3 regions of the Enterobacter bugandensis genome follow, and region 2 is predicted to be linked to each of the others. Evidence: riboswitches for the same ligand, from Rfam matches in the RefSeq annotation. Region 2 holds a riboswitch; each other region holds the start of a gene.
What was found. Region 2 has a riboswitch for thiamine pyrophosphate ahead of thiB (thiamine ABC transporter substrate binding subunit). Riboswitches for the same ligand answer to the same signal wherever they lie in the genome.

Region 1 (9,694 bases), 540 kb from region 2:
TCGCCAGCGGGATGACGCGATCGCGAAACGCCGGGGATTCACGCGTTGAGAGCGATAACTCCACTTCCGGGGCGAGCAGGCGAAACGCGCAGATGGTCTGCACCAGCTGGCGTTCATCCATCAGCGAAGCCGGTTCAATGCCGCCTGCGCAGGGGCGCAGGCGTGGGAAGGAGATGGAGTATCGGGTCTGCCAGTAGTGCTGCTGCAGCCACAGCAGATGTTCTGCCACCATGTAGCAATCTACCCGCCAGCTATCGGAAAGCCCAATTAGCGCACCCAGCCCGATTTTGTCGATCCCGGCGCGGCCCAGCCTGTCCGGCGTTTCCAGCCGGAAGAAAAAATCCTGCTTCTTCCCTTTCAGGTGATGCCGCGCGTACGTCGCCTCGTGGTAGGTTTCCTGATAGACCATAACGCCGTCCAGCCCGAGCGTTTTTAACTCCGCATACTCGTCCTGCGACAGGGGCTGAACCTCCATCTGCAACGACGCAAACTCCCGACGTATCGCAGGCAGATGCTGGCGGAAATAGTCCATTCCCACTTTCCCCTGATGCTCGCCCGTGACCAGCAGAAGATGTTCGAACCCCATTTCACGAATAGCGGCACACTCGCGGGCGATCTCCTCTTCATCGAGCGTTTTCCGCTTGATGCGGTTGCTCATGGAAAAACCACAGTAGGTACAGTCGTTGGCGCACAGGTTCGAAAGATAGAGCGGGACGTAGAAGCTCACCGTGTTGCCAAACCGCTGCCGGGTGAGGCGCTGAGCGCGCTGCGCCATCGGTTCAAGGTAGGCGCTGGCCGCCGGGGAGAGCAGGGCCATTAAATCCTCCCGGTTCAGATGACGGGCATTCAGCGCGCGCTCCACGTCAGCCGCCGTTTTGCTGTTGATGCGCAGGGCAATATCGTCCCAGTTAAGCTCGCGCCAGCGCTCGGTAAACGTGCTCATGAGATCGCCTCCAGAAAACCGGTCAGCGGGCTGGTGGCCTGTGCCTGAAAACTGCGCGAGCCGGGGCCGGACTCTCTGGCCAGCACGCCAGCCTCCACGGCGAGACGAAACGCACGCGCCATCATGACCGGGTCGTCGGCCACCGCAATGGCGGTATTCACCAGCACCGCGTCGGCCCCCATTTCCAGCGCCTGCGCGGCATGGCTGGGCACGCCGATCCCCGCATCCACCACCACCGGCACGGTCGCCTGCTCGATGATGATCTCCAGCATCGCGCGGGTTTCCAGCCCCTGATTGGAGCCAATGGGCGCGCCCAGCGGCATGACGGCGGCGCAGCCGACCTCTTCCAGACGCTTACACAGCACGGGATCCGCGCCGCAGTAAGGCAGAACGGTAAACCCCTGCTGCACTAGCTTTTCTGCGGCTTTCAGGGTCTCGATCGGGTCGGGCAGCAGCCAGCGGGCGTCCGGGTGAATTTCCAGCTTCAGCCAGCGGGTACCGAGCGCTTCCCGCGCCAGCTGTGCGGCGAAAATCGCCTCCTCGGCCGTTTTCGCGCCGGAGGTGTTGGGCAGCAGCGTCACGCCTGCCTCCAGTAGCGGCGCAAGTATGGCATCGTTGTGCTGGCGCAGATCCACGCGCTTCATCGCCAGCGTCACCAGCTGGCTGCCGCTTTCACGAATAGCATCCACCATCAGCTGCGGCGAGGCGAATTTGCCGGTACCGGTAAACAGATGTGAATTAAAGACTTTATCAGCAATACGTAACATCTCAGCCCCCTGCGATAACCTGAAACAGCAGGATCTGGTCGCCTTCATTGACCTGCTGAAGTTCCCACTGCTCGCGCGGCAGGATCTGTTGATTGAGCGCCAGCGCCGTTCCCGGCTTGAGCTGGCGCAATTTGTCGAGCAGGACGGCAACGGTGAGACCGTCGTCGCACGTCATCGGCTCATCGTTAAACAGAATGCGCATCGTGGCCTCCGCATACCGGGCAGTGGCTGGCGCGGTGTAGTGCCAGATGGCGCCAGCCGCTGGAGCGGGCGTCGAACAGCCGGAGCGTGTTGCGTTCCGTCTCCATGCCGCTGAGCAGCTTGATGGCCTCCAGCGCCTGGAGGGTTCCCATCACGCCCACCACCGGGCCAAGAATGCCTGCCGTGCGGCAGTTACGCTCCGGTTCAGCCTCGTCCGGCCACAGGCAGCGGTAACAGCCCTGCGCCCACGGCGGCGTAAGCACCATTATCTGCCCGCCGAACCCGACCGCGCTGGCGGTGATCAGCGGCGTGTTCTGTGCAACACAGGCCGCGTTGATGGCCTGACGCGTCGCCATGTTGTCCGTGCAGTCCAGCACCGCGTCGGCAAGGGCAACTTCACGTTGCAGCTCGTCTCCGCTAAGCCGCGTCTGGAGCGCAATCAGTTCGATATCCGGATTAAGCTGGTTAAGCCGCTGCCGGGTGATCTGCGCTTTAGGCTGGTTAACATCTTCAGTCGTGAAGAGGATTTGCCGTTGCAGGTTGCTGAGGTGCACCTCGTCGTCATCGGCCAGCACCAGCGTGCCCACGCCCGCACCGGCCAGATACAGCGCGGCGGGCGCGCCTAATCCGCCCAGGCCGACAATCAGTACCCGGCTGGCAAGCAGCTTTTGCTGCCCGTCAATGGCGATATCCTCCAGCAGGATCTGGCGGCTGTAGCGCATAAAATCGCGGTCATTCATCGCCTGCTCCTGCCAGCTGTAAAAGCTGCGCGGTGGCGGACCGCCAGTCTGCCGCCTGGGTGATAGCGCTGACGACGGCGATACTGCCGACGCCGGTCTCCAGCACCGCCGGGGCGCGTTCAAGGCTGATTCCACCGATGGCGACGGTCGGGTAATCGGCAAGGCGCTTAACGTGGCTCGCCAGCTGCGTCAGACCCTGCGGGGCAGAAGGCATCTGCTTGGTTTGCGTCGGAAAAACGTGACCGAGGGCGATGTAGGAGGGGCGTGCCGCCAGCGCCACGTCGATTTCCATATCATCGTGTGTTGAAACGCCAAGGCGCAGGCCAGCCTGGCGAATGGCGTTCAGATCGGTGGTTTCCAGATCCTCCTGGCCCAAATGCACGCCGTACGCCCGGTGCTTAACGGCCAGCCGCCAGTAGTCGTTGATAAACAGGCGGGCATTGTAGCGATGCCCCAGCGCGATGGCGGCGACGACGTCGGCCTCCACCTCTTCATCACGCTTATCTTTGATGCGCAGCTGGAGGGTGCGAACGCCGGCCTCCAGCAGGCGTTCGATCCACTCCACGCTGTCCACCACCGGGTAAAGCCCTAAGCGAAAGGGCACGGAGGGGAAATCGGGCTTGTACATTACGCCTCCTCTTTTTTGAGGTAAATTTCGCCGCCTCTGGCGCGGAAGGTTTCCGACATGTCCGCCATACCGACTTCAATGGTCTGCGCGGCGGCGTAATCCCGCACCTCCTGGCTGATTTTCATCGAGCAGAATTTTGGCCCGCACATGGAGCAGAAGTGCGCCACCTTGCCCGACTCCTGCGGCAGGGTCTCGTCGTGATAGGCGCGGGCGGTGAACGGATCCAGCGCCAGGTTAAACTGGTCTTCCCAGCGGAATTCAAAGCGCGCTTTGGACATGGCGTTGTCGCGGATTTGTGCGCCCGGGTGGCCTTTCGCCAGATCCGCCGCGTGGGCGGCAATTTTATAGGTAATCAGTCCCTGCTTTACGTCCTCTTTGTTGGGCAGGCCGAGATGCTCTTTCGGCGTCACGTAGCAGAGCATGGCGCAGCCAAACCAGCCGATCATCGCCGCGCCAATCCCGGAGGTGAAGTGGTCGTAGCCCGGTGCGATATCTGTGGTCAATGGCCCCAGAGTGTAGAACGGCGCTTCGTGGCAGTGCTCCAGCTCCTCGGTCATGTTGCGGCGTATCATCTGCATCGGCACGTGGCCCGGGCCTTCAATCATCACCTGCACGTCATACTCCCAGGCGATTTTGGTCAGCTCGCCCAGGGTGTGCAGCTCGGCAAACTGCGCTTCGTCGTTGGCATCGCGGATGGAGCCCGGACGCAGGCCGTCGCCCAGTGACAGGGAGACGTCGTACGCGGCGCAGATTTCGCAGATCTCGCGGAAGTGCTCGTAGAGGAAGTTTTCCTGATGATGGGACAGGCACCACTTCGCCATGATGGAGCCACCCCGCGAGACGATGCCGGTCAGACGTTTCGCCGTCATCGGTACGTAGCGCAGCAGCACGCCCGCGTGGATGGTGAAGTAGTCCACGCCCTGTTCCGCCTGCTCCAGCAGCGTGTCGCGGAACGCTTCCCAGGTGAGGTTTTCAGCAATGCCGTTGACCTTCTCCAGCGCCTGGTAAATCGGGACGGTACCAATCGGCACCGGGCTGTTACGCAGGATCCACTCGCGGGTTTCGTGGATGTAACGGCCAGTGGAGAGGTCCATCACCGTGTCCGCGCCCCAGCGCGTGGACCAGACCAGCTTTTCCACCTCCTCTTCGATGGACGAGGTGACGGCAGAGTTGCCGATGTTGGCGTTAACTTTCACAAGGAAGTTGCGGCCGATAATCATCGGCTCCGATTCCGGATGGTTGATGTTGGCAGGGATAATCGCGCGCCCGGCGGCCACTTCGTCACGCACAAACTCCGGCGTGATGTTCTCCGGCAGGCGAGCGCCAAAGCCTTCACCCGGATGCTGGTGGCGCAATATTTCGCTGCGGATGCGCTCGCGGCCCATGTTTTCGCGGATGGCGATGAACTCCATCTCCGGCGTGACGATACCCTGGCGCGCGTAGTGCAGCTGGGTGACGCACTTGCCCGCTCTGGCGCGTTTTGGCGTCAGCAGGCCGGTAAAGCGCAGCTCGTCCAGGCCGTCGTCGGCCAGGCGTTCTTTGGTGTACGCAGAACTGCGTACGCTCAGTTCTTCGCAGTCGTTACGCGCGTCAATCCACGGCTGGCGCAGCTTTGCCAGACCTTGCTGCACGTTGATAGCAACGTCAGGATCGCCGTATGGGCCGGAGGTGTCATACACCGGCACGGCTTCGTTGTCTTCATACTGGGGGTTCTCTTTGCTGCCGCCGATAAGCGTCGGGCTGAGCTGGATTTCGCGCATCGGCACGCGGATATCGGCCTGTGAACCGGTGATGTAGATGCGTTTCGAGTTCGGGAAAGCGGTGCCTTCCAGGGTGTCGATGAAGTGTTGGGCCTGTGCACGCTGTTCGCGGCGGGTCAGTTTTGTTGTAGACATAGCTCATTCCAGAAGTGAAGGACATGGCTTGTCAGACGACGGATGAAGCAAGAGGAGATCGCCCCAGGGGCGATACAACAGCAGCGTGACTCTTGTTCCCTTCGCAGGTATTAACCTGATCAGGTTCCGCGGATCCCGAATTAACGGTCTCAGCCCGTGCTTACACACTGGGCACTCCGACAAGAAAAATCCCCCTCCGCAGAGGGGCGACTGGTTGTAAATTACTCGTTAACGGTTAAGAACTCAAGCAGGGCGCGCAACGTTATCGCTGCTGCTGATATTCAGGTTGTTATCCAGTACGAGGGCGATGAGCTTATCTTCCAGCGTGAATCGCTCTTCCAGCGCTTCGCCCAGGTCGGACAGCGCCTGCTGGAACTCAAGATAGTTATCGTGATCGATGGCGTTCTCGAGCGTGGAATCGTAATAGTCCATGATCTGCTGGGTGTTGGCTTCCAGCTGCGGACAGAGTTTGCTGGCCGCTAAATACGGCGTTGTCCCTTCCATTTCGCGGATAATGCGTTCATAAATGTTGAAATGGCCGTCGGAGAGGTAGTCGACAAGGCTCTGACAAAAATCATCCAGCGCTTTTTCGTTCAGCCGCATAAAGGATTCTTTGCCAGGCTTAAGACCGACCAGATTGTAATACGCCACAAGGAGATGCTTGCGCACATGTAGCCAGCGATCCACCAGGGTATTACTTCCTCCAACGCGCTCAGTCAGGCTTTCCAGCTGGTTTAACATGGTCGACTCCATAAGGTTTAGAATGGGATCTGCTTATCCAAAATGTAACCACAATGCTAACAACATGTCAGTGAAGCGAAGGTAGTGCAATAGATATGGATCGTATTATTGAAAAATCAGATCTGGGTTGGTGGATCGTCAGCCACGAACAAAAATTATGGCTGCCCTCAGGAGAGTTGCCCTACGGTGCCGCGGAAACGTTCGATCTGGTGGGCCAGTCCGCGCTGAAGATCGGCGAGTGGCAGGGCGATCCCGTGTGGTTGATCCAACAGGCGCGCCGTCAGGATATGGGATCCGTACGTCAGGTGTTAGATCTTGACGTCGGCCTGTTCCAGCTGGCGGGGCGGGGCGTGCAGCTGGCGGAGTTTTACCGTTCGCACAAATATTGCGGTTACTGCGGCCACACCATGCACCCAAGCAAAACCGAGTGGGCGCTGCTCTGCGGCCACTGCCGTGAACGCTACTACCCGCAAATCGCGCCGTGCATCATCGTTGCCATCCGCCGTGATGATTCCATCCTGCTGGCGCAACATACCCGTCATCGCAACGGCATTCATACCGTCCTCGCCGGGTTCGTCGAAGTCGGCGAAACGCTGGAGCAGGCGGTGGCGCGCGAGGTGATGGAGGAGAGCAGCATCAAGGTGAAGAACCTGCGCTACGTGACCTCCCAGCCGTGGCCGTTCCCGATGTCTCTGATGACCGCGTTTATGGCGGAATATGACAGCGGCGAGATTGTTATCGATCCGAAAGAGCTGCTGGAGGCGAACTGGTACCGCTACGACAATTTACCGCTGTTACCCCCTCCGGGAACGGTGGCGCGTCGCCTGATAGAAGATACCGTGGCAATGTGTCGGGCCGAGTATGAGTAGTGTTACACTGACGGACTGACGCAATAAGGAACTGCAAAATGACCGAACTGAAGAACGATCGTTATCTGCGTGCGCTGCTGCGCCAGCCCGTTGATGTCACCCCGGTGTGGATGATGCGCCAGGCGGGACGCTATCTGCCAGAGTACAAAGCCACGCGCGCGCAGGCGGGCGATTTTATGTCGCTGTGCAAAAACGCCGAGCTGGCCTGTGAGGTGACGCTCCAGCCGCTGCGCCGCTACCCTCTGGACGCCGCCATTCTCTTTTCGGACATTCTCACCATTCCGGACGCGATGGGCCTGGGGCTCTATTTCGAAACCGGCGAGGGCCCGCGCTTTACCTCGCCGATCAAAAGCAAAGCCGACGTCGATAAGCTGCCGATCCCCGATCCGGAAGGCGAACTGGGCTACGTGATGAACGCCGTGCGCACCATTCGCCGCGAGCTGAAGGGCGAAGTGCCGCTGATTGGCTTCTCCGGCAGCCCGTGGACGCTGGCCACCTACATGGTTGAAGGCGGCAGCAGCAAAGCCTTCACCATGATTAAAAAGATGATGTACGCCGAACCGCTGGCGCTGCATGCGCTGCTCGACAAGCTGGCGAAGAGCGTTACGCTCTACCTCAACGCGCAGATTAAAGCGGGTGCGCAGTCGGTGATGATTTTCGACACCTGGGGCGGCGTGCTGACCGGACGTGATTATCAGCAGTTCTCCCTGTACTACATGCACAAAATCGTCGATGGCCTGCTGCGTGAAAACGAAGGTCGCCGCGTGCCGGTGACGCTGTTCACCAAAGGTGGCGGCCAGTGGCTGGAAGCGATGGCGGCCACCGGCTGCGACGCGCTGGGCCTCGACTGGACCACCGATATTGCCGATGCCCGCCGCCGCGTGGGTGACAAAGTGGCGCTGCAGGGCAACATGGACCCGTCCATGCTCTATGCTCAGCCTGCCCGCATCGAAGAGGAAGTGTCGACTATACTGTCTGGTTTCGGCCAGGGTGAAGGCCACGTCTTTAACCTCGGCCACGGCATTCATCAGGATGTGCCGCCTGAACACGCAGGCGTATTTGTGGAGGCGGTGCATCGGCTTTCTGCCCAGTATCACAAGTAAGGAGTGGTTATGGATCTCGCGTCGCTACGCGCTCAGCAAATCGAACTGGCTTCATCGGTGATCCGCGAGGATCGTCTGGATAAGGATCCTCCGCAGTACATTGGCGGGGCGGACGTCGGGTTCGAGCAGGGCGGTGAAGTGACGCGGGCGGCGATGGTGGTGCTGAAATACCCGTCGCTGGAGCTGGTGGAGTACAAGGTGGCGCGTATCGCCACCACCATGCCCTATATTCCCGGCTTTCTCTCCTTCCGCGAATACCCCGCGCTGCTGGCCGCGTGGGAGCAACTCTCGCAAAAACCTGACCTCCTGTTTGTTGACGGGCACGGTATCTCCCATCCGCGTCGCTTAGGCGTCGCCAGCCACTTTGGTCTGCTGGTGGACGTGCCGACCATCGGCGTGGCGAAAAAACGCCTGTGCGGCGCGTTTGAGCCGCTTTCTGCCGAACCGGGCGCGCTGGCGCCGCTTATCCATAAAGGCGAGCAGCTGGCGTGGGTCTGGCGCAGTAAAGCGCGCTGTAATCCGCTGTTTATCGCCACCGGGCATCGGGTGAGCATGGACAGCGCGCTGGCGTGGGTGCAGCGCTGCATGAAGGGCTACCGGTTACCGGAGCCAACCCGCTGGGCTGACGCCGTTGCCTCTTCACGTCCGGCATTCATTCGTTGGCAGGAAATTCAGCCGTGATTCAGGTAAACTGCGGCTAATTTTCGATTCGAGACATCATCATGTTACAAAACCCGATTCATCTGCGCCTTGAGAAGCTGGAAAGCTGGCAGCACGTGACGTTTATGGCTTGCCTGTGCGAGCGCATGTATCCCAACTATGCCGCGTTCTGTAAGCAAACGGAGTTTGGCGAAGGCCAGATTTATCGACGTATCCTGGATTTGATCTGGGAGACGCTGACGGTGAAAGACGCAAAGGTGAACTTCGATTCACAGCTCGAAAAGCTGGAAGAGGCGATCCCGGCGGCGGACGATTACGACCTGTACGGCGTTTATCCGGCTATCGACGCCTGCGTGGCGTTGAGCGAGCTGATCCACTCCCGTCTGAGCGGTGAAACGCTGGAGCACGCCATTGAAGTCAGTAAGGCATCCATCACGACCGTCGCGATGCTGGAAATGACGCAGGAAGGCCGCGAAATGACCGACGAAGAGCTGCGTGCTAACCCGGCGGTTGAACAGGAATGGGACATTCAGTGGGAGATTTTCCGCCTGCTGGCAGAGTGTGAAGAGCGTGATATTGAGCTGATCAAAGGGCTGCGCGCGGACCTGCGTGAGGCCGGTGAGAGCAATATTGGTATAATTTTTAACCAATGAGACAACAAAACGTGATTTAACGCCTGTTTTGTCGCACCTCGACTCTTCCCTTCTGCCCCCCGTCTGGTCTACATTTGGGGGGCGAAAAAAAGTGGCTATCGGTGCGTGTATGCAGGAGAGTGCTTTTTTGGCATTTTCGTCGCACTCGATGCTTAGCAAGCGATAAACACATTGAAAGGATAACTTATGAACAAGACTCAACTGATTGATGTAATTGCGGACAAGGCTGATCTGTCTAAAGTGCAGGCTAAAGCTGCTCTGGAATCTACCCTGGCTGCTATTACTGAGTCTCTGAAAGAAGGCGATGCTGTACAACTGGTTGGTTTCGGTACCTTCAAAGTGAACCACCGCGCTGAGCGTACTGGCCGCAACCCGCAGACCGGTAAAGAAATCAAAATCGCCGCAGCTAACGTGCCGGCATTTGTTTCTGGTAAAGCACTGAAAGACGCAGTTAAGTAAGACGCGTGGCAGTGAACAGTTTTAACGAAGGGGCG
Region 2 (9,694 bases):
GGCTTTGGCCTGTACGAACCGGCGGGCGGTTCCGCGCCGGATATCGCAGGCAAGAACATTGCGAACCCGATTGCGCAGATCCTCTCCCTGGCCCTGCTGCTGCGCTACAGCCTCGATGCAGGCGACGCAGCAACCGCAATTGAAAACGCCATTAACCGGGCGTTAGAAGAAGGCGTCCGTACCGGTGACTTAGCGCGCGGCACGGCAGCAGTCAGTACTGATGAAATGGGCGACATCATTGCCCGCTATGTCGCTGAAGGGGTGTAATCATGGCCAAGACGTTATATGAAAAATTGTTTGATGCGCACGTTGTCTACGAGGCGCCAAACGAAACCCCGCTGCTGTACATTGACCGCCACCTGGTGCACGAAGTGACCTCTCCGCAGGCCTTCGACGGCCTGCGCGCGCACAAGCGTCCGGTGCGCCAGCCGGGTAAAACCTTTGCCACGATGGATCACAACGTCTCCACCCAGACCAAAGACATCAATGCTTCCGGCGAGATGGCGCGCATCCAGATGCAGGAGCTGATCAAGAACTGCAACGAATTTGGCGTGGAGCTGTACGATCTGAACCACCCGTATCAGGGCATCGTCCACGTGATGGGACCTGAGCAGGGTATTACGCTGCCGGGCATGACCATCGTCTGTGGCGACTCCCATACCGCGACCCACGGCGCGTTTGGCGCGCTGGCGTTCGGCATCGGCACATCGGAAGTTGAGCACGTTCTGGCGACGCAGACTCTGAAACAGGGCCGCGCCAAAACCATGAAGATTGAGGTGAAGGGCAAAGCCGCGCCGGGCATCACCGCGAAAGATATCGTGCTGGCGATTATCGGCAAAACCGGCAGCGCAGGCGGTACCGGTCACGTGGTGGAATTCTGCGGTGAAGCCATTCAGGCGCTGAGCATGGAAGGCCGTATGACCCTGTGCAACATGGCGATTGAGATGGGTGCTAAAGCAGGCCTGGTCGCACCGGACGAAACCACCTTCAACTATGTGAAAGGCCGTCTGCACGCGCCGAAAGGTCAGGATTTTGACGACGCGGTCGCGTACTGGAAAACCCTGAAAACTGACCACGGTGCCAACTTTGATACCGTTGTCACGCTGCAGGCGGAAGAGATTGCGCCGCAAGTCACCTGGGGTACCAATCCTGGCCAGGTCATCTCCGTCAACGACAGCATTCCTGACCCGGCTTCCTTCGCCGATCCGGTCGAACGCGCCAGTGCGGAAAAAGCGCTGGCCTATATGGGGCTGAAACCCGGCGTACCGCTGACCGAGGTGAACATTGATAAGGTGTTCATCGGCTCCTGCACCAACTCCCGTATCGAGGACTTACGCGCGGCGGCAGAGATTGCCAAAGGCCGCAAAGTGGCGCCGGGCGTGCAGGCGCTGGTGGTTCCTGGCTCCGGTCCGGTGAAAGCCCAGGCGGAAGCGGAAGGACTGGATAAGATCTTTATCGAAGCAGGCTTCGAATGGCGTCTGCCGGGCTGCTCCATGTGTCTGGCGATGAACAACGACCGCCTGAACCCGGGTGAGCGCTGTGCCTCCACCAGCAACCGTAACTTTGAAGGCCGTCAGGGCCGGGGTGGACGCACTCACCTGGTCAGCCCGGCAATGGCCGCCGCTGCGGCAGTTACCGGCCATTTCGCCGATATTCGCAGCCTGAAATAAGGAGACAATCATGGCAGAGAAATTTACCCAACATACGGGCCGTGTTGTCCCGCTGGACGCCGCTAACGTCGATACGGACGCGATCATTCCGAAGCAGTTTTTGCAGAAAGTGACCCGCACCGGTTTTGGCGCACACTTGTTCAACGACTGGCGTTTTCTGGACGACAAAGGCGAAGTGCCAAACCCGGAGTTCGTCCTGAACTTCCCGGAATACAAAGGTGCATCCATTCTTCTGGCGCGGGAAAACTTCGGCTGCGGCTCCTCGCGTGAGCATGCGCCCTGGGCGCTGACCGACTACGGCTTTAAGGTGGTTATCGCCCCGAGCTTCGCGGATATCTTCTACGGCAACAGCTTCAACAACCAGTTGCTGCCGGTGACGCTGAGCGACGAGCAGGTCGATGAACTGTTCGCGCTGGTTAAAGCAAATCCGGGGATGGCGTTTGAGGTGGATCTGGAAGCGGAAGTGGTGAAAGCCGGGGATAAGACCTACAGCTTCAGCATTGATGCCTTCCGTCGCCACTGCATGTTGAACGGTCTGGACAGCATTGGCCTGACGCTCCAGCACGAGGACGCCATCTCAGCGTACGAGAAAAAACAGCCTGCGTTTATGGGCTAAAGGCAATGGCCCGCAGGGCGCGGGCCATTGATAAGGGTGCGTTGAGGCTCAACCACTCTGGAGAGGCGGGGACACTTCCCCCGCCAATACCGCTAACGTTTTGCTTCGTAAGCCAACACTGCCGCCAGCTCTGTTTTCTCCTGTCTGAAGTGCAACTCACACAGCGAATCACGCACCATCCAGGTGAAGATCAATAGCGTCGTACAGATCAGAAACAAACCTAACAGCAGAGTACGTTTTGGCATTCCAGCCTCCTTATTGCTTTTCGGCAATGAAGAGACTAACCTCGCAATGTTGGTTGTGAAGTTTGTCTCCCCATCAGTTTTTTTGATGTGGGACTCTCCACTGTTTGCCTCTTGCGAAAGCTTGAGGCAAACAGCCTCAAGCACCCGTCACGCACTCTATGCGCCTTCTCTGTATCTGTCAGAAAATCGTTTCATTTCGTGAAGCCGCCTTCCAGAATCAAACATCCTTGACCCGGCAGGTCAGCCCAAGCGTTACCACCGAAATCGCCGCAATCATCCAGTAAACCGAGGCATGACCATAACTTTGCGCCAGCGCGCCCTGAATCACTCCCGCCAGAATAACGCCCGTTGAAATACTGTTGGTAAAAAGCGTAGTCGCAGAGCCGGCGCGGCCGGGCATGAGATCCTGGAACCAGAGCATGCCGATCCCGGCAACGATGCCAATAAACACGGCATTAAACAGCTGCAGCGCCAGCAACGCTTCACGCGAATGGAAAAGAAGCAGCCCCGCGTAGAACAGCACCCCAGCCGCTACGGCAACGATCATCATCCGACGCTTTCCGAAGCGCTTAACGTAATACCCCGCCAGAATCATCGCCGGAATTTCCAGCCCGGCGGCGGTCCCCATTAAGATCCCCGCAAGCTTGTCCGGTAGGCCTAGATCGCTGCTGATCCACAGCGGCATATCAATAATGTACATGGTGTTGCAGGTCCACATCAGCGTGGAGGCGATAAACAGCATCCGCACGTTTTTATCCTGCCAGCCGCTCACCTGAGTGATGGGCTTATCCGTCGTCTGCTCAACCCGGGCGACAGACGGCAGCGCAAAGGCAATCAGAGCCAGACTGATAATAAAAATGCCTGCCGCGATAGAAAACATGACCGTAAAGCCATAGTTCAGCGCCAGCATGAAGGCCAGCGGCGGGCCGATGACCCACGCCAGCGAGAGCTGTGCGCGCATCACCGAGCTGAACATCACTACCTCTCGCGCCGAGCTGTCGGCGTATTCACGGGCCAGCGCGAACAGCTGCGGCATGGCGGTGTTCGCCAGAGAGGCCAGCAGCACGCCGCAGGTGATGAGCGTCAGGTAATGACGGTTAAAGGCAAAAAGCAGCGCGTTGCCCACGGCCATGGCGCAGCAAAAGAGGATCAGCCTGCGGCGATCGCCCTGGCTGTCGGATCGTTTCGCCAGCCCCAGGCTAACGAGGATCCCGGCAATCGCGTTAACGGTATAAAACAGGCCCACCCAAAACGGCTGCGCCCCCACCTCGCGGCTGAGAAACAGGCTCAGCGTCGGTGCCTGTAGCGCACCGGCCACGCCCATCATGAAGGCCACCAGCATAAAAGCAGCGTACACGCCATTCAGGCGGCGCCCCATCGTCATCAACCACAGCATGCGCAAGTCCTTGTGAAAGCGAATCGAAATTGGGTGAAAGAATAAACGAAAAAAGCCAGCAAAAACATTTTGCTGGCGGGTGATAAACACCAATACTCAGTCACACATGATCGAGGCGAGTTAGCGAGAAGAGGTCGGCTTCGTAACGTCCCACTGCATCAGATCTTCCAGGATTCTCAGCCGTTGCTCTGCACACTGGCGGGCCAGCCAGGACATTCCCTTTGTCGCTGAAAAGTACTGCTGATAAAACTGACGTGCGGTAGACCTCTTCATAATTTACCTCCTCACTTCATCGGGAAGCATTATTGGCTTAATATAGGGATTAATAAATTGCTGATTTTTTGTCAGGAGTTCCTCTTTTATGCCGTCCGGTCGACTGCAACAACAATTCATTCGCCTGTGGCAGTGCTGCGAGGGTCAATCGCAGGAGACCACGCTTAACGAGCTGGCAGAACTCCTCAACTGCTCTCGCCGCCATATGCGCACGTTACTCAACACTATGCAGCAGCAGGGCTGGCTAAGCTGGGAGGCCGAGGCGGGACGCGGCAAGCGCTCACGCTTGACCTTCCTGTATACCGGCCTGGCCCTGCAGCAGCAGCGGGCGGAGGATCTGCTGGAGCAGGACCGCATCGATCAGCTGGTCCAACTGGTGGGCGACAAAGCCGCCGTGCGCCAGATGCTGGTCTCACACCTGGGACGCAGCTTTCGTCAGGGACGCCACATTCTGCGGGTGCTCTACTATCGTCCGATGAAAAACCTGTTGCCCGGCACGGCATTGCGACGTTCTGAAACCCACATGGCCCGGCAGATATTCAGCGGTCTGACGAAAATAAATGAGGAAAACGGGGAACTGGAAGCAGATATCGCGCACCACTGGCAGCAGCTTTCCCCCCTGCACTGGCGTTTCTTTTTACGCCCGGGCATTCACTTCCACCATGGCCGCGAACTGGAGATGAGTGACGTCATCACCTCTCTGGAGCGTGCCCGCACGCTGCCGCTCTATTCGCATATCACGCGGATCCACTCCCCCACGGCCTGGACGCTGGATATTGAGCTATCGCAGCCGGACAACTGGCTTCCGTGGCTTCTTGGCTATGTGCCCTCGATGATCCTGCCTGCCGAGTGGCGATCCCTGAACAATTTTTCCAGCCAGCCGATTGGAACGGGCCCCTACGCCGTGTCGCGCAATAACAATAATCAGCTGAAGATCCGCGCCTTTGATGACTATTTTGGCTATCGGGCGCTGATCGACGAAGTGAACGTCTGGGTGTTACCGGACCTCAACGAAGAGCTGAGTGCAGGCCTCACCCTGGAGGGGCCCACAACCAGCGAAAAGGCGTTCGAGAGTCGCCTGGAGGAGGGCTGCTACTATCTTCTTTTTGACAGCCGCAGCCATCGCGGGGCGAATCACGACGTCCGCAAGTGGATCAGCCATATTCTGGCCCCGGCTAACCTGATTTATCATGCTGAAGAGCAATACCAGACCTGGTGGTTTCCGGCCTATGGCCTGCTTCCGCGCTGGCACCATGCTCAGCCGGTGCGCAGTGAAAAACCCGCCGGGCTGGAAACCATCACCCTCAGCTACTATCGCGATCACATTGAGCACCGGTTTATCGCGAGGATCATGAGCAAGCTGCTTGCAGCCGAAGGCGTGACGCTGGCGATACAGGAAGTCGATTATGATGAATGGCACCGCGGGGATGTCGTCAGCGATATCTGGCTCAACAGCGCCAACTTCACGCTGCCGCTGGATTTCTCGCTCTTTTCACACCTGTATGAAGTGCCTCTCATTCAGCACTGCATCAGCCGGGACTGGCAGCAGGACGCCGCGAAGTGGCGGGCAGGAGAGATGGATCTGGCCGCGTGGTGCCAGGAGCTGCTGGCCGGGCAGACGATCGTACCGTTGATCCACCACTGGCTGCTGATCCAGGGACAGCGCAGCATGCGCGGCCTGCGGATGAATACCCTGGGCTGGTTTGATTTTAAATCCGCCTGGTTTGCGCCGCCGGAGCCATAACGCTTTCGTAATATTCACCAAATCATTACAATAGCGCCGTTCTCAACGGGGTGCTGCATCACAGATGTGCGCTGAGATAATACCCGTCGAACCTGATCCGGATAACGCCGGCGAAGGGATTTGAGGCTGTTTCTCAAAATCCTTTGCCACTCAACCCTGAGGTGCAAAGTGTTAAAAAACGTTCTTCCTCTGCTGGCGCTGGTTGCGCTGCCTGTTTTTGCTAAGCCTGTTCTGACGGTCTATACCTACGACTCCTTCTCCGCCGACTGGGGCCCCGGCCCGGTGGTTAAAAAAGCCTTTGAAGCCGACTGCAACTGCGAGCTGAAGTTCGTGGCGCTGGAAGATGGCGTGTCGCTGCTTAACCGCCTGCGCATGGAAGGGAAAAACAGCAAGGCCGACGTGGTGCTCGGTCTGGATAACAACCTGCTGGAAGCCGCCACGCAAACCAGACTGTTTGCCAAAAGCGGCGTAGCGGCAGATGCCGTCAACGTGCCGGGCGGCTGGAAAAACGACACCTTCGTTCCCTTCGATTACGGCTACTTTGCATTCGTCTACGATAAAAACAAGCTGAAGAACCCGCCGAAGAGCCTGAAAGAGCTGGTCGAAAGCGACCAGAAATGGCGCGTGATTTATGAAGATCCGCGCACCAGCACGCCGGGCCTGGGGCTGCTGCTGTGGATGCAGAAAGTCTACGGCGACAAAACGCCGGAGGCGTGGCAAAAGCTGGCTGCGAAAACAGTTACGGTCACTAAAGGCTGGAGCGAAGCCTACGGCCTGTTCCTGAAAGGCGAAAGCGATCTGGTGCTGAGCTACACCACCTCTCCGGCCTATCATATTATTGCCGAGAAGAAAGACAACTACGCGGCTGCGAATTTCGCTGAAGGTCACTACCTGCAGGTTGAAGTGGCTGCCCGCACCGCCGCCAGCAAACAGCCGGAACTGGCCGAGAAGTTCCTGAAATTTATGGTCTCCCCGGCATTCCAGAACGCCATTCCGACGGGCAACTGGATGTACCCGGTCACCGACGCGGCGCTGCCGGCAGGCTTTGAGCAGCTGAACAAACCGCAGACCGCGCTGGAATTTACGCCGCAGCAGGTTGCCGCTCAGCGCGCCGCATGGATAAGCGAATGGCAACGCGCCGTCAGCCGCTGATCCCCGGCTGGTTAGTTCCCGGACTGATTGCCGCCATACTGATGGTGGTCGTCAGTCTGGGAGCGTTTCTGGCGCTGTGGTTTAACGCGCCAGAGAGCGATCTGCTCGCGCTCTGGCACGATAGCTATCTCTGGCACGTCATCCGTTTCTCCTTCTGGCAGGCGTTTCTTTCCGCGCTGCTGTCAGTCATCCCGGCCATTTTCCTTGCGCGCGCCCTCTATCGCAGACGTTTCCCCGGCAGGCTGGCCCTGCTGCGCCTGTGCGCCATGACGCTGATCCTGCCCGTACTGGTGGCCGTTTTTGGTATTCTGAGCGTATACGGTCGCCAGGGCTGGCTGGCCTCGCTCTTCGCGTCTTTAGGCCTGGAATGGACCTTCTCCCCTTACGGCCTGAAGGGCATCCTGCTGGCACACATTTTCTTCAATATGCCGATGGCGACGCGCCTCTTTTTGCAGGCGCTGGAGAACATACCCGGCGAGCAGCGCCAGATTGCCGCCCAGCTTGGCATGCGCGGATGGTCATTCTTCCGCTTTGTCGAATGGCCGTGGCTGCGACGCCAGATTGCCCCGGTGGCCGCGCTGATCTTTATGCTCTGTTTCGCCAGCTTTGCGACCGTGCTTTCTCTCGGCGGCGGCCCGCAGGCCACCACTATTGAGCTGGCGATCTATCAGGCATTAAGTTACGACTACGATCCGGGCCGCGCCGCGTTGCTGGCGATCGTACAGATGGTGTGCTGCCTGGCGCTGGTGTTACTCAGCCAGCGGCTGAGCAAAGCGATCCCCGCAGGAAGCAATAATCTTTCTGGCTGGCGCGATCCGCAGGACAGCCTGCACAGCCGCATCTCGGACGTGATGCTGATCGCGCTGGCGCTCCTGCTTCTGCTGCCGCCGCTGCTGGCCGTGATCGCCGATGGCCTCAACCGGAATGTGGTATCGGTACTTCAACAGCCGGTCCTGTGGCAGGCCACGTGGACCTCATTGCGTATCGCGCTGGCAGCCGGGCTAATCTGCGTGACGCTGACCATGATGCTGCTCTGGAGCAGCCGCGAGCTGTACGCGCGACATGCCCGTAAAGCCGGACACGCGCTGGAACTGACGGGCATGCTGATCCTGGCGATGCCGGGCATTGTGCTGGCGACCGGCTTCTTTTTACTGTTTAACAGCACCATCGGCCTGCCGGAAAGCGCCGACGGCATCGTCATTTTTACCAACGCCTTAATGGCCATACCGTACGCGCTGAAGGTACTGGAAAACCCGATGCGGGATGTTAACAGCCGGTACAGCGCCCTGTGTCAGTCCCTTGGCATTATGGGCTGGCGGCGGCTGAAAGTGGTCGAACTACGCGCCCTGAAGCGGCCGCTCGCCCAGGCGATGGCCTTCGCCTGCGTGCTGTCGATTGGGGATTTTGGCGTGGTGGCCCTCTTTGGCAACGAGGATTTCCGCACGCTGCCGTTCTGGCTTTACCAGCAAATTGGCTCCTACCGCAGCCAGGACGGTGCCGTCACGGCGCTGCTCCTGTTACTGCTGTGCTTTGCCTTATTTACCGTTATCGAAAAACTTCCGGGGCGTGATGTTAAAACTGACTGATGTAACCTGGCTTTACCAGCATCTGCCGATGCGTTTTACCCTCTCTGTTCGTCAGGGAGAGCGAATTGCGGTGCTTGGCCCAAGCGGGGCCGGTAAAAGTACCCTGCTCAATTTGATTGCCGGTTTTTTGCAGCCTGTCAGCGGGTCGATAGTCATTGATAATGGCGAGTATACCTACGCTCCGCCGGCTAAGCGCCCGGTGTCGATGCTGTTTCAGGAAAACAATCTGTTTAATCACCTTACGGTGTGGCAGAACATCGCGCTGGGAATCGATCCGGGGTTAAAACTCAATGCTGCGCAGCGTCAGAAGCTGGAGGAGATTGCCGAACAAATGGGCCTGTCCGCGTTGATTTCCAGACTGCCCGGTGAGCTTTCCGGCGGCCAGCGTCAGCGCGTGGCGCTGGCACGTTGTCTGGTGCGCGAGCAGCCGCTGCTGCTGCTCGATGAACCCTTCTCGGCACTCGACCCGGCCCTGCGCCAGGAGATGCTCTCGCTGGTGGAAGAGGTTTGCCAGCGCCAGCAGATCACGATGCTGATGGTTTCGCACAGCATTGAAGATGCCGCACGCATTGCGCCGCGATCGGTAGTGATCGCGGAGGGACGGATTTTGTGGGATGGAGAAACACAAGAACTTCTGAGTGGTAACGCGGAGGCGTCTTCATTGTTAGGCATTCGTGCGGTCTGACGCCCTCACCCTGGCCCTCTCCCACGGGGAGAGGGAAAACACCTTAACGGCTCACCACCTTCAGCAGGATCTCGCCGTACACCGGCATCAGCGGGTGACGAATCAGCGCGACCAGCGCCACCACCGCCACGCCCAGCGTCAGCGGGGCCAGCCAGAGCAGGCGCGCGCGCGGGAGATAGCGCGTCAGGCGATCGACGCTGGCTTTCGCGCTGCGCCATAGCCGCCAGCAGAGCCAGGCCGCCAGCCACAGCAGTACCGCCGTTCCCAGCAGCAGCCACTTGAACTCACCGCTTTGCATACCGTCAGGGATATCAATGGCCGCACCCG
Region 3 (9,694 bases), 2.4 Mb from region 2:
GGAGCAGTACGGCATTCGTCTTGGCGACGGATTCCGTCTCTACGTTGATGCGCAGATGCAGCGCCTGGTGCTGGAGCGTTATTATCCGCAGTATGGCCTGTGCGGTACCCGAAGCGTCGCGCTGAATCTGAACGACACGCTAAGCCTGCGCCTGTTCGTTGACAGCTCGTCAGTGGAAGTGTTTGTCAATGAAGGGGAGGCGTGCCTGAGCAGCCGCATTTATCCTGATGAAGGGGCGCGCGAACTGGCAATGTTTGCCTGGACGGGAACCGCATCGCTTATTGATGCCGGGGCGTGGCAGCTAGAGTAATACGTTAAGGCCTGCGAATTAAAAAGGCGACAGGTGTCGCCTCTGCTTCTATTTAATCTTTGTTGCGTAGCCTTCGAACTTTCCTTCTTTACTCACCGCTAATTTGCCTTTAGCAGGATAGTAAATGAAGGTGTATAGCCCTTGTGAATAAACTTTTGCCTGAGGCTCATTTTCATCCAGCGCGCCCAATACGCCATCGACATCCAGGATCTCGCCTTTAATTGTGATCTTCATTCCTTCCCATTTAAAGGCGTGTAACGCTTTGGCCGCCTGAGCATGTTGTTTCACGTCTTTTTTAACCCAGATACCCGTACCCGATGCGGCATCACGCGCGTTCGCCCATGCTGCATTTTGTGCGGCTTCATTATAAGCATTCTGGCGATTTTGCTCAGCCAGGTAGCAGGTATCTTTGCTAATGCCCTGGCGCTCACATTCGGCCATGCGCTGAGCAGTTGAAGTACACGCAGAAAGCAGGATGGCAGCACCAGCTATTAATACCGCTAAGAGTGACTTTATCATTACGATGATACCTTTGGTGAAATATATTCTATAGAAGAAGGTTTAATAGCCGCAAATATAATAAGCCTGATACATAATACCTAACCATGCGCCAACGATAATAAGCATCAGGTACACTATTACAGAGATAACAATGTATTTTGTCATACTGGTTATTTATTAAAAGCCAATCCCTACGCCGACTGAAGCCCCCATATTATTTGCTGTGTCATCAGAGAAGCTCACTTTACCAACCATATGTTCGTTAAAGTTAACCGACGCCCCAACCGCTAACGCGCTTTCACCGTTGTAAGTCGCACCGCCAGCCGAGAACATCACGCGCTGATTTGTTTGCACCTGAGGTAAACCGGCCATCGCCATCGCGCCGCTGATACCTGCGTTTGCTTCTTTCTTGTTATTATCGACTTCCTCACGCAGCGATTTAAATTGCTGGTTAGCGTTGTTATTCAGAGCCTGTAATGTCTGTTTGGTCGCCTGCAGCTCCTGAGCCTCGGCCGTAACCGCCTGACTATTAGTAGCGACTTTAGCCTTTGTTGTCGTGTCTACCTGCGTGCGTGTCACAGTGGTCATCACGCCATTTTTTCCATCTTTGCCGTCTTTACCATTCGCTCCGTCACGTCCGTTAATTCCGGCAACGCCCTGTGCGCCGGTGTCGCCTTTCTCACCCTTAGCGCCGTCTTTTCCATCAACCCCGTTAGTTGGTTTTGGTGCATTCTCAAGAGCTAACAGGCGGCCATCTTGTATACCGTTAGTAGCTTCAACAGTTGCAAGGCGGCTATCCTGGACAGCGTTAGCAGTTTCAATATTAGTAATTGCAGTTCCGTTAGTCAGCACGCCCTGTAACGCCGCATCACCTTTTTTATTAGCGGTGTCAGCAAGAGCGCCTGCTAATTTAGCTTCATGATCGACACCAGAGACAGAAGTCTGAAGAGAGGAAATATTATTGGCGTTAGTGCTGATATTACCATTACTTGCGTCAATCTCGTTTTGCATCCGCTCACGATCGCCTTGTAAGTTATAGATCTGCCCGTCTTGTTTTACATTTTCAGCTTTCATATTATCCAGATTATAAGCGGTATTGTCAGTCCCCTGGACCTGAATAAAAGAACCTGAATTGAATACGTTATCGTTAAGGTTTACGGTTACATCAGCTGCTTGAGTTACGGTCATAGAGCCAGTGAAAATAACACCAAATAAAAAAGCAGTAACGGCATTTTTAACAACTTTCATTTGTAAAACACTCATCATTTAAAAAGTAAAAATGGGCAAGGCTGGCTATCCTGGCGTGTTGATGTAACGTCTGGTTACGCCCGATTAAAATAACGGAGTTACGTTAAATTTTGAATAAATCACTTAATTCGTAACGTGCGGTAACTATCAATTAATGCGAGCTTTTGGATATTGATCTAAATCATAAATGGCATGAATAGCCAAAGTGAATTTTTAAGAGGTGAAGGCAAATATCTCAATGTTTACATTAACTTATAAGATGAGAGGCCAAACGCGAGTTTCGCGGTAACCCCTTGATTGAGAGGCTAAATGTTTAGCGGGGTTAAACCGTTTGGGGATTGCTTTATATTTCATTCGAAATAAGTTTTAATGATTAATGAAACGTAAAATAGACTAACTGAAAGCGGAAAAAAATTATGTTGGTCGAGCTATTTCTTACACGCTGAAAAAGTGGATGTTTTTTGGACGTAATGGAAATGTTATAGCGGATGGTGTTGATTTAAAGAAGTGGCATAATAGTTCTGTAATTATCGCTGCTAGCCTTTTCTTTCGCACCAACCCTGCGTGAAGAAGCGATCCCCACAAGGGCGCTTGCGTCAGCCAGCAACTTCCCCTAATCTGGCAAAAAGTAAGTCAATTCTTACCAAATGACTCGGGGTGCCCTTCTTCGTTGAAGGCTGAGAAATACCCGTATTACCTGATCTGGATAATGCCAGCGTAGGGAAGTCAGATGCCTTCCCGGTCATCGCTTCTTCACGCAAGGCAGGAGCGAACCCATGCAGCCTGACCTGCTCGATTTACACGTTTTACACTACTTCCGTACCCGTTCTCCGCTGACCCACTGCATGACCAACGATGTCGTACAGACCTTTACGGCCAACGTTTTGCTGGCCCTTGGCGCATCCCCGGCGATGGTGATTGAGGCCGAAGAGGCCGAACAGTTTGCCGCGATAGCCGATGCGCTGTTAATCAACGTCGGCACGCTGACCGCACCGCGCGCCCAGTCGATGCGTCGTGCCATTGAAAGCGCGGTGGCGGCAGGCAAACCCTGGACGCTGGACCCGGTTGCGGTGGGTGCCCTGACGTTCCGCACCCGTTTTTGCCATCAAATTTTGGCCCTGAACCCGACCACCATTCGCGGCAACGCCTCTGAAATCCTGGCTCTGGCCGGAATGAGCGCGGGCGGGCGCGGTGTTGATACCACCGACACCGCCGCCAGCGCGTTGCCTGCCGCTCAGGCGTTGGCCCGCCAGACCTATGCCATTGTGGTGGTCACCGGCGAGGTGGACTACATCACTGACGGAGAGCGGACCCGAACGGTAACGGGCGGAGACCCGTTAATGACGCGCGTAGTGGGAACCGGGTGCGCGCTTTCTGCCGTTGTGGCGGCGAGCTGCTCGCTGCCGGGGAACAGGCTGGATAATGTTGCCGCCGCCTGCGGATGGATGAAGCGCGCCGGAACGGCAGCCGTTGCGCGCTCGCGCGGGCCAGGCAGTTTTACCAGCGCCTTCCTGGATGCGCTCTATACGCTGGAGGAACAGGCATGAAGCGGATTAACGCCGTGACCATTGCCGGTACCGACCCCAGCGGCGGCGCGGGCATCCAGGCCGATCTGAAAACCTTCTCGGCCCTTGGCGCGTATGGCTGCTCGGTGATTACCGCGCTGGTAGCGCAAAACACGCGCGGCGTGCAGTCGGTCTACCGTATCGAGCCGGATTTTGTTGCCGCGCAGCTGGATTCGGTGTTCAGCGACGTGCGGATTGATACCACCAAGATCGGCATGCTGGCCGAAACGGACATTGTGGAGGCGGTGGCCGAGCGGCTTAAACGCTATCAGGTGCAAAACGTGGTGCTGGATACCGTCATGCTGGCAAAAAGCGGCGATCCGCTGCTCTCTGCCTCCGCCGTTGAGACGCTCCGCAATAAGCTGCTGCCGCAGGTGGCGCTCATCACGCCCAATCTGCCGGAAGCCGCCGCGCTGTTAGGCACGTCGCACGCGCAAACTGAACGCGAAATGAAAGAGCAGGGGTATGCGCTGCTGGCGATGGGCTGCGGGGCGGTGCTGATGAAAGGCGGTCATCTGGATGACGCTGAAAGCCCGGACTGGCTCTTTACCCGCGACGGCGAGCAACGTTTTACGGCTCCGCGCGTACAGACCAAAAACACCCACGGCACGGGGTGCACTCTCTCCGCCGCGCTGGCGGCGCTGCGCCCGCGGCATGACGGCTGGGCTGATACGGTGCGAGAAGCGAAAATCTGGCTGTCGGCGGCGCTGGCAAAAGCCGATACTCTGGAAGTCGGTCACGGTATTGGGCCGGTTCATCATTTTCATGCGTGGTGGTAACCCAGTATACTGGCAGGAAACACCACGCCTGAGAAAACAGAGATGGAACAAGCGCATACCCGGTTAATCGCTCAACTGACTGAACGGATCGCCGCGCCTGACAACACGCCGCTGTACCTGAAATTTGCCGAAACGGTAAAAAACGCGGTGCGCAGCGGCGTGCTGGAGCACGGGAACATTTTGCCCGGCGAGCGCGATCTGAGCCAGTTAACCGGCGTGTCGCGGATCACCGTGCGCAAAGCGATGCAGGCGCTGGAAGCCGAGGGCGTTGTCACGCGTGCCCGGGGTTACGGCACGCAAATTAACAACATCTTCGAATACTCGCTCAAGGAAGCGCGCGGGTTCTCTCAGCAGGTGGTGCTGCGCGGTAAAACGCCTAATACGCTGTGGGTCAATAAACGCGTGGTGAAATGCCCGGAAGAGGTGGCGGGCCACCTGTCACTGGAGCCGAACAGCGACGTCTTTTTGCTGAAGCGTATTCGCTATGTGGATGACGATGCGGTGTCGATTGAAGAGTCCTGGGTGCCGGTCGGGCTCATTCCCGAACCGGATGCGATAGGGATTTCGCTGTACGACTACTTCCGCAGTCAGAATATCTTCCCGCAGCGCACCCGTTCACGGGTCAGCGCCCGCATGCCGGACAGCGAGTTTCAGGCGCACATTAAGATGGACGAAAAAATACCGGTGCTGGTGATCAAGCAGGTTGCGCTTGACCAGCAGCACCGGCCGATTGAGTACAGCATCAGCTACTGTCGCAGCGACCTATACGTCTTTGTGTGCGAGGAGTAATTCCTCACGAGTGGGCGCGCAGTCGCCGCCGCGATGGCTCACCACCCAGGACGCCACGGCATTCCCCAGCAGAACGGCGTCTGCCAGCGACCATCCCGCCGCCAGCCCGGCAAGCGTGCCGCCCGCGTGGCTGTCACCAGCGCCGATGGTGTCCACTACCGTGGCGGGAAACGCCGGAACAACGCCCGATGCGTCGCCGTCATACCAGGCAGCACCGTCTTTATCATGCCGCACAATCAGCGCGGCGCCGAAGCGCTGCTGCCACTCCTCGCCCAGGTTTTCAGCCTCAACGCCCAGCCTTTCAGCAGCGAGCTCCGCTTCCTGACGATTAAGCGACACGATCGGCCTGCAGGCCATAATCCGCCCCATCAGCGCGTCGGGGATATCCGCGATGCGTGGGCCGAAATCGATAAGCGCCGTCACGTCCTCCAGCCCTTCAAGCCAGCCCGTCAGCAGCTCGCCGCACGGCGAGGCCAGCTGGTAGCCGGAGAGATAAACCAGGCTATTTTGCGGGACGTTTAGCTCGTCAAGCCAGCGCTGCTGCCACTGGTTCTCGACGCCGCTAAAGGACATAAAGGTGCGCTCGCCGTCAGGCTCCACCAGCGCCAGACACCAGCCGTTGTCGCCGGTTTCAGCCTCCACGGCGCTGTGCAGATCCTGCTTCGCCATTGCGTTACGGATAATATCCGCCCACACGCCGTGGCCGACGGGAAGGGCGTTTTGCGCCGCAATGCCGAGCCGTTTCAGGGCGATGGCGATATTCAGCGCGCAGCCGCCGATATTCACCCCCTGCTGTTTAAGCTCGATATCACACCCGCGCCAGGGCAGGGCGTAGGCGTCGGCGATGACGTCAATCACCGCCGCGCCCAACACCGTCACCGGGCGCGTGGCGTGCAGGGTGTCGAGACGTTGGGCAAATGCATTCATACGCCCTCCCTTTGCTCCCTGAAGTGCAGCAGTTTTTCACAGTAGTGACCGAAATCGAGCTGATTAACGGCGTCGAGTTCGGCTTTGAGCGCCGGGTTAATGGCCTGCACGCCGTGGAGCGCGCCGCAGATGGCCGTCGCCATCGCGCCAATGGTGTCGGTATCGCCACCCAGATTGGCGCATAAAATGGCGCAGCGGTTCGGGTCGGTTCCCGCCAGCTCCACCATCGCGATGGCTGCCGGAACGGACTCAATGGTGCTGGTACCTGCGCCAGTGAGCTGATAAATCTGCTCGCTGGCGGAGTCGATGCCGTTGGCGTCCCGCACGGTCTTAAGCGCCAGCTCAATGCGCGCCGCGAGCGACGCGCTGAAGGTGGTGGTTTTCGCCTCCTGCGCATAGCGGGCGATCCCCGGCAGGGCATCGACGATGTTCTGCCAGCGTTCCCCATCGATGGCGCGGGAAACCGCCCAGGCAATCACCACCGCGCCGGCAATGGCGAGATCCGATTTATGCGTCGGGCTGGAGGCCTGCGCCACCTGGTTCACAAAGTGCTCCAGCCGCGTCGCCGGGAGCAGGCAGCCCAGCGGGGAGGCGCGCATCGCCGCCCCGTTAGTCACGCCGTTGTTGTCCAGCTCGCTGACCGGCTTCCCGTCACGAATCGCGTTAAGCGCGATTTTCGAGGTCGGGCCGAGCACGTTCTTGTTGAACGCGTCGAAGTCGAGCGCCCAGTTCAGGATATGCTTGCCGATAACGTCCGCGTTAATCTCCCCATCGCACTCGATGATCGCATCGGCCAGGCACAGCGCCATCGAGGTGTCATCGGTGAACTCTGCCTGTTTGAAATAGCAGGCCGCGTTATTCTCTGCCGGGCCGGGTAAAAAGCGGTCGATCCAGCCGAAGTGCGCCTTGACGCGCTTTCTCGGCCACAGCTCCGACGGCATGCCCATCGCATCCCCTAACGCCTGGCCGTAAAGGGCCCCGAGAATACGGTCTTGTTTCATTTAACTTCCCCTTGTGTCAGCGCGGTATCGCCATCAACCACCTCAATTGCGGTGATCTCTTTATCCGATTCGCGGAAAAACAGCATAAACAGCACGGCAATCACGGCAATCATGACTGCACCAAATGTCCACATTCCGGCCCAGTTGAAGGTCAGCCCATTCACCGGCTCTTTGTAAGCGAACATTTTTTCCATCATCACGCCGCCCAGGCGGTAACCCAGCAGGCTACCAAACCCCTGACAGCACAGCGTAATCAGGCCTTGCGCGGCGGTGCGCATGTGCACCGGCGCTTTTTTATCCACGTAGATGTACGCGGTCACGTAGTAGAAGTCATAGCTCACGCCGTGCAGCAGGATGCCGAGGAACAGCAGGGCGTAGGTGAAGTACTGTTCAGCGCCACCGTAGACGAAGAAGCCGTAGCGGATGGCGGCGGTAATCAGGCCCAGCAGTAAGACCTTCTTAATACCAAAGCGTTTGGTAAAGAACGGCAGGGCGAGCATAAAGAAGATTTCAGAGAACTGGCCGAGCGTCATCCAGCCGGTGGCGTTTTTCATCCCCACTTCGGTGAGATAGCCGTTGGCGAAGATGTAGTAGAAGGCCAGCGGCATGGCGAACAGGAACGAGCAGAAGAAGAATACCAGGAAGTTTTTGTCGCGCAGCAGGACCAGCGCATCCAGCCCCAGCATGACTTTGAAATCCAGCTTGCCGGTACTTTTCGGCGGCGTGTTCGGCAGGAACAGGGCAAAGACGCCGAGCAGGGCGGAGCTGGCTGCGGTCATCAGCAGCGGAATATTGGTATCGGAAATATCGCTGTAGCCGAGCATCTGTGGCAGGAACCCGCACGCCAGCCCCGAGGCGATCCAGCCGATGGTGCCCATCACGCGGATACGCGGGAAATCAGCCTCAACGTCGTCCACGTTCGCGAAGGCAATGCTATTGGTCAGCGCGATGGTCGGCATATAGGTCAGGGAATAGACCAGCAGCAGCGGGAAGAAGGTGCTGAACTGGGTTTGCTGCGCGGCGAAGTACATCAGGATCGCGCCGGCGAACATCAACACCGACAGCACTTTCTGCGCGGCGAAGAAACGGTCCGTCAGCGAGCCGACCAGGATAGGAGAGAGGATCGCGGCAATCGCGGTACAGGCGTAAGACCAGCCAATTTCCCCGGCGGTAAACCCGCTTTTGCTCAGCCACAGCCACAATGGCACAAACCACGCGCCCCAGATAAACCATTCAACAAACATCATGAATGACAGTTGGACTTTCGTTTTCATTTTTTAATCCTGCATGTCAGATAAGGTACGCCTTTAACATACCACTCAATAATACCTTTTAAATACCTTTGTGGCGATTGTTTGATCAATGTAACAGTTTTGTTGTACACGAATCGAGCCAGCAGATTGTGCTGAAAAAAAATGCATATGGTGGAAAATCTGTTAAGTCGGTACCAGGCTTAGTCTGCCCATAAAAGATGGGACTGGATAAACACACACCGACACGACGTCGGATTTACGGGAGTATCACATGACTGATATTGCGCAGTTGCTTGGCAAAGACGCCGACAGCCTTTTACAGCATCGTTGTATGACCATTCCAGCCGACCAGTTGTATCTGCCTGGTCACGACTACGTTGACCGCGTGATGGTGGATAACAACCGTCCGCCTGCGGTTCTGCGAAACATGCAGACCCTCTACAACACCGGGCGACTCGGCGGTACCGGGTATCTCTCTATTCTGCCCGTGGACCAGGGCGTTGAGCACTCGGCGGGCGCCTCTTTCGCGGCGAACCCGCTCTACTTCGATCCGAAGAATATTGTTGAGCTGGCGATTGAAGCGGGCTGTAACTGTGTAGCCTCCACCTACGGCGTGCTGGCTTCGGTTTCGCGTCGCTATGCCCACCGCATTCCGTTCCTCGTGAAGCTGAATCACAACGAAACTCTCAGCTACCCCACCGAGTATGACCAGACCCTCTACGCCAGCGTCGAGCAGGCGTTCAACATGGGGGCGGTGGCCGTCGGGGCGACGATTTACTTCGGCTCTGAACAGTCCCGTCGTCAGATTGAAGAGATCTCCGCAGCATTTGAGCGCGCGCACGAGCTGGGCATGGTGACCGTGCTGTGGGCGTACCTGCGTAACTCGGCGTTCAAAAAAGACGGGGTGGATTATCACGTCTCCGCCGACCTGACCGGCCAGGCGAACCATCTGGCGGCCACCATCGGCGCGGACATCGTGAAGCAGAAAATGGCGGAGAATAACGGTGGCTATAAAGCGGTGAACTTTGGCTACACCGACGATCGCGTCTACAGCAAGCTGACCAGCGATAACCCGATCGACCTGGTGCGCTACCAGCTGGCGAACTGCTACATGGGTCGTGCAGGGCTGATTAACTCCGGCGGCGCGGCGGGCGGCGATACCGACCTGTCAGACGCGGTGCGTACGGCAGTTATCAACAAACGCGCGGGCGGCATGGGGCTGATCCTTGGCCGTAAGGCGTTCAAGAAATCAATGGCCGACGGTGTGAAGCTGATCAATGCGGTTCAGGACGTCTATCTGGACAGTAAAGTCACAATTGCC

Region 1: linked by a shared signal. The riboswitch ahead of thiC (phosphomethylpyrimidine synthase ThiC) and the one ahead of thiB (thiamine ABC transporter substrate binding subunit) in region 2 are both predicted to bind thiamine pyrophosphate.
Region 3: linked by a shared signal. The riboswitch ahead of thiM (hydroxyethylthiazole kinase) and the one ahead of thiB (thiamine ABC transporter substrate binding subunit) in region 2 are both predicted to bind thiamine pyrophosphate.

Annotation. Positions count from the first base shown of each region.
Region 1 covers NZ_LT992502.1:231,633-241,326, forward strand. The annotation lists gene thiH (2-iminoacetate synthase ThiH) at 1-943, opposite strand, end outside; gene thiG (thiazole synthase) at 940-1,710, opposite strand; gene thiS (sulfur carrier protein ThiS) at 1,712-1,912, opposite strand; gene DG357_RS01155 (HesA/MoeB/ThiF family protein) at 1,896-2,651, opposite strand; gene thiE (thiamine phosphate synthase) at 2,644-3,279, opposite strand; gene thiC (phosphomethylpyrimidine synthase ThiC) at 3,279-5,174, opposite strand; TPP riboswitch at 5,254-5,363, opposite strand; gene DG357_RS01170 (Rsd/AlgQ family anti-sigma factor) at 5,418-5,915, opposite strand; gene nudC (NAD(+) diphosphatase) at 6,011-6,784, shown strand; gene hemE (uroporphyrinogen decarboxylase) at 6,823-7,887, shown strand; gene nfi (deoxyribonuclease V) at 7,897-8,568, shown strand; gene DG357_RS01190 (YjaG family protein) at 8,610-9,200, shown strand; gene hupA (nucleoid-associated protein HU-alpha) at 9,387-9,659, shown strand; gene DG357_RS01200 (DUF1481 domain-containing protein) at 9,671-9,694, shown strand, end outside.
Region 2 covers NZ_LT992502.1:772,021-781,714, reverse strand. The annotation lists gene leuB (3-isopropylmalate dehydrogenase) at 1-267, shown strand, start outside; gene leuC (3-isopropylmalate dehydratase large subunit) at 270-1,670, shown strand; gene leuD (3-isopropylmalate dehydratase small subunit) at 1,681-2,286, shown strand; gene DG357_RS03790 (Hok/Gef family protein) at 2,379-2,531, opposite strand; gene DG357_RS03785 (sugar efflux transporter) at 2,749-3,927, opposite strand; gene sgrT (glucose uptake inhibitor SgrT) at 4,048-4,200, opposite strand; gene sgrR (HTH-type transcriptional regulator SgrR) at 4,289-5,944, shown strand; TPP riboswitch at 5,981-6,081, shown strand; gene thiB (thiamine ABC transporter substrate binding subunit) at 6,113-7,096, shown strand; gene thiP (thiamine/thiamine pyrophosphate ABC transporter permease ThiP) at 7,072-8,682, shown strand; gene thiQ (thiamine ABC transporter ATP-binding protein ThiQ) at 8,666-9,367, shown strand; gene DG357_RS03755 (DedA family protein) at 9,411-9,694, opposite strand, start outside.
Region 3 covers NZ_LT992502.1:3,138,207-3,147,900, reverse strand. The annotation lists gene DG357_RS15260 (glycoside hydrolase family 32 protein) at 1-310, shown strand, start outside; gene DG357_RS15255 (hypothetical protein) at 359-829, opposite strand; gene DG357_RS23205 (YadA C-terminal domain-containing protein) at 989-2,059, opposite strand; TPP riboswitch at 2,703-2,800, shown strand; gene thiM (hydroxyethylthiazole kinase) at 2,836-3,606, shown strand; gene thiD (bifunctional hydroxymethylpyrimidine kinase/phosphomethylpyrimidine kinase) at 3,603-4,403, shown strand; gene DG357_RS15235 (GntR family transcriptional regulator) at 4,446-5,192, shown strand; gene DG357_RS15230 (PfkB family carbohydrate kinase) at 5,166-6,119, opposite strand; gene DG357_RS15225 (ADP-ribosylglycohydrolase family protein) at 6,116-7,120, opposite strand; gene DG357_RS15220 (nucleoside permease) at 7,117-8,394, opposite strand; gene fbaB (class I fructose-bisphosphate aldolase) at 8,645-9,694, shown strand, end outside.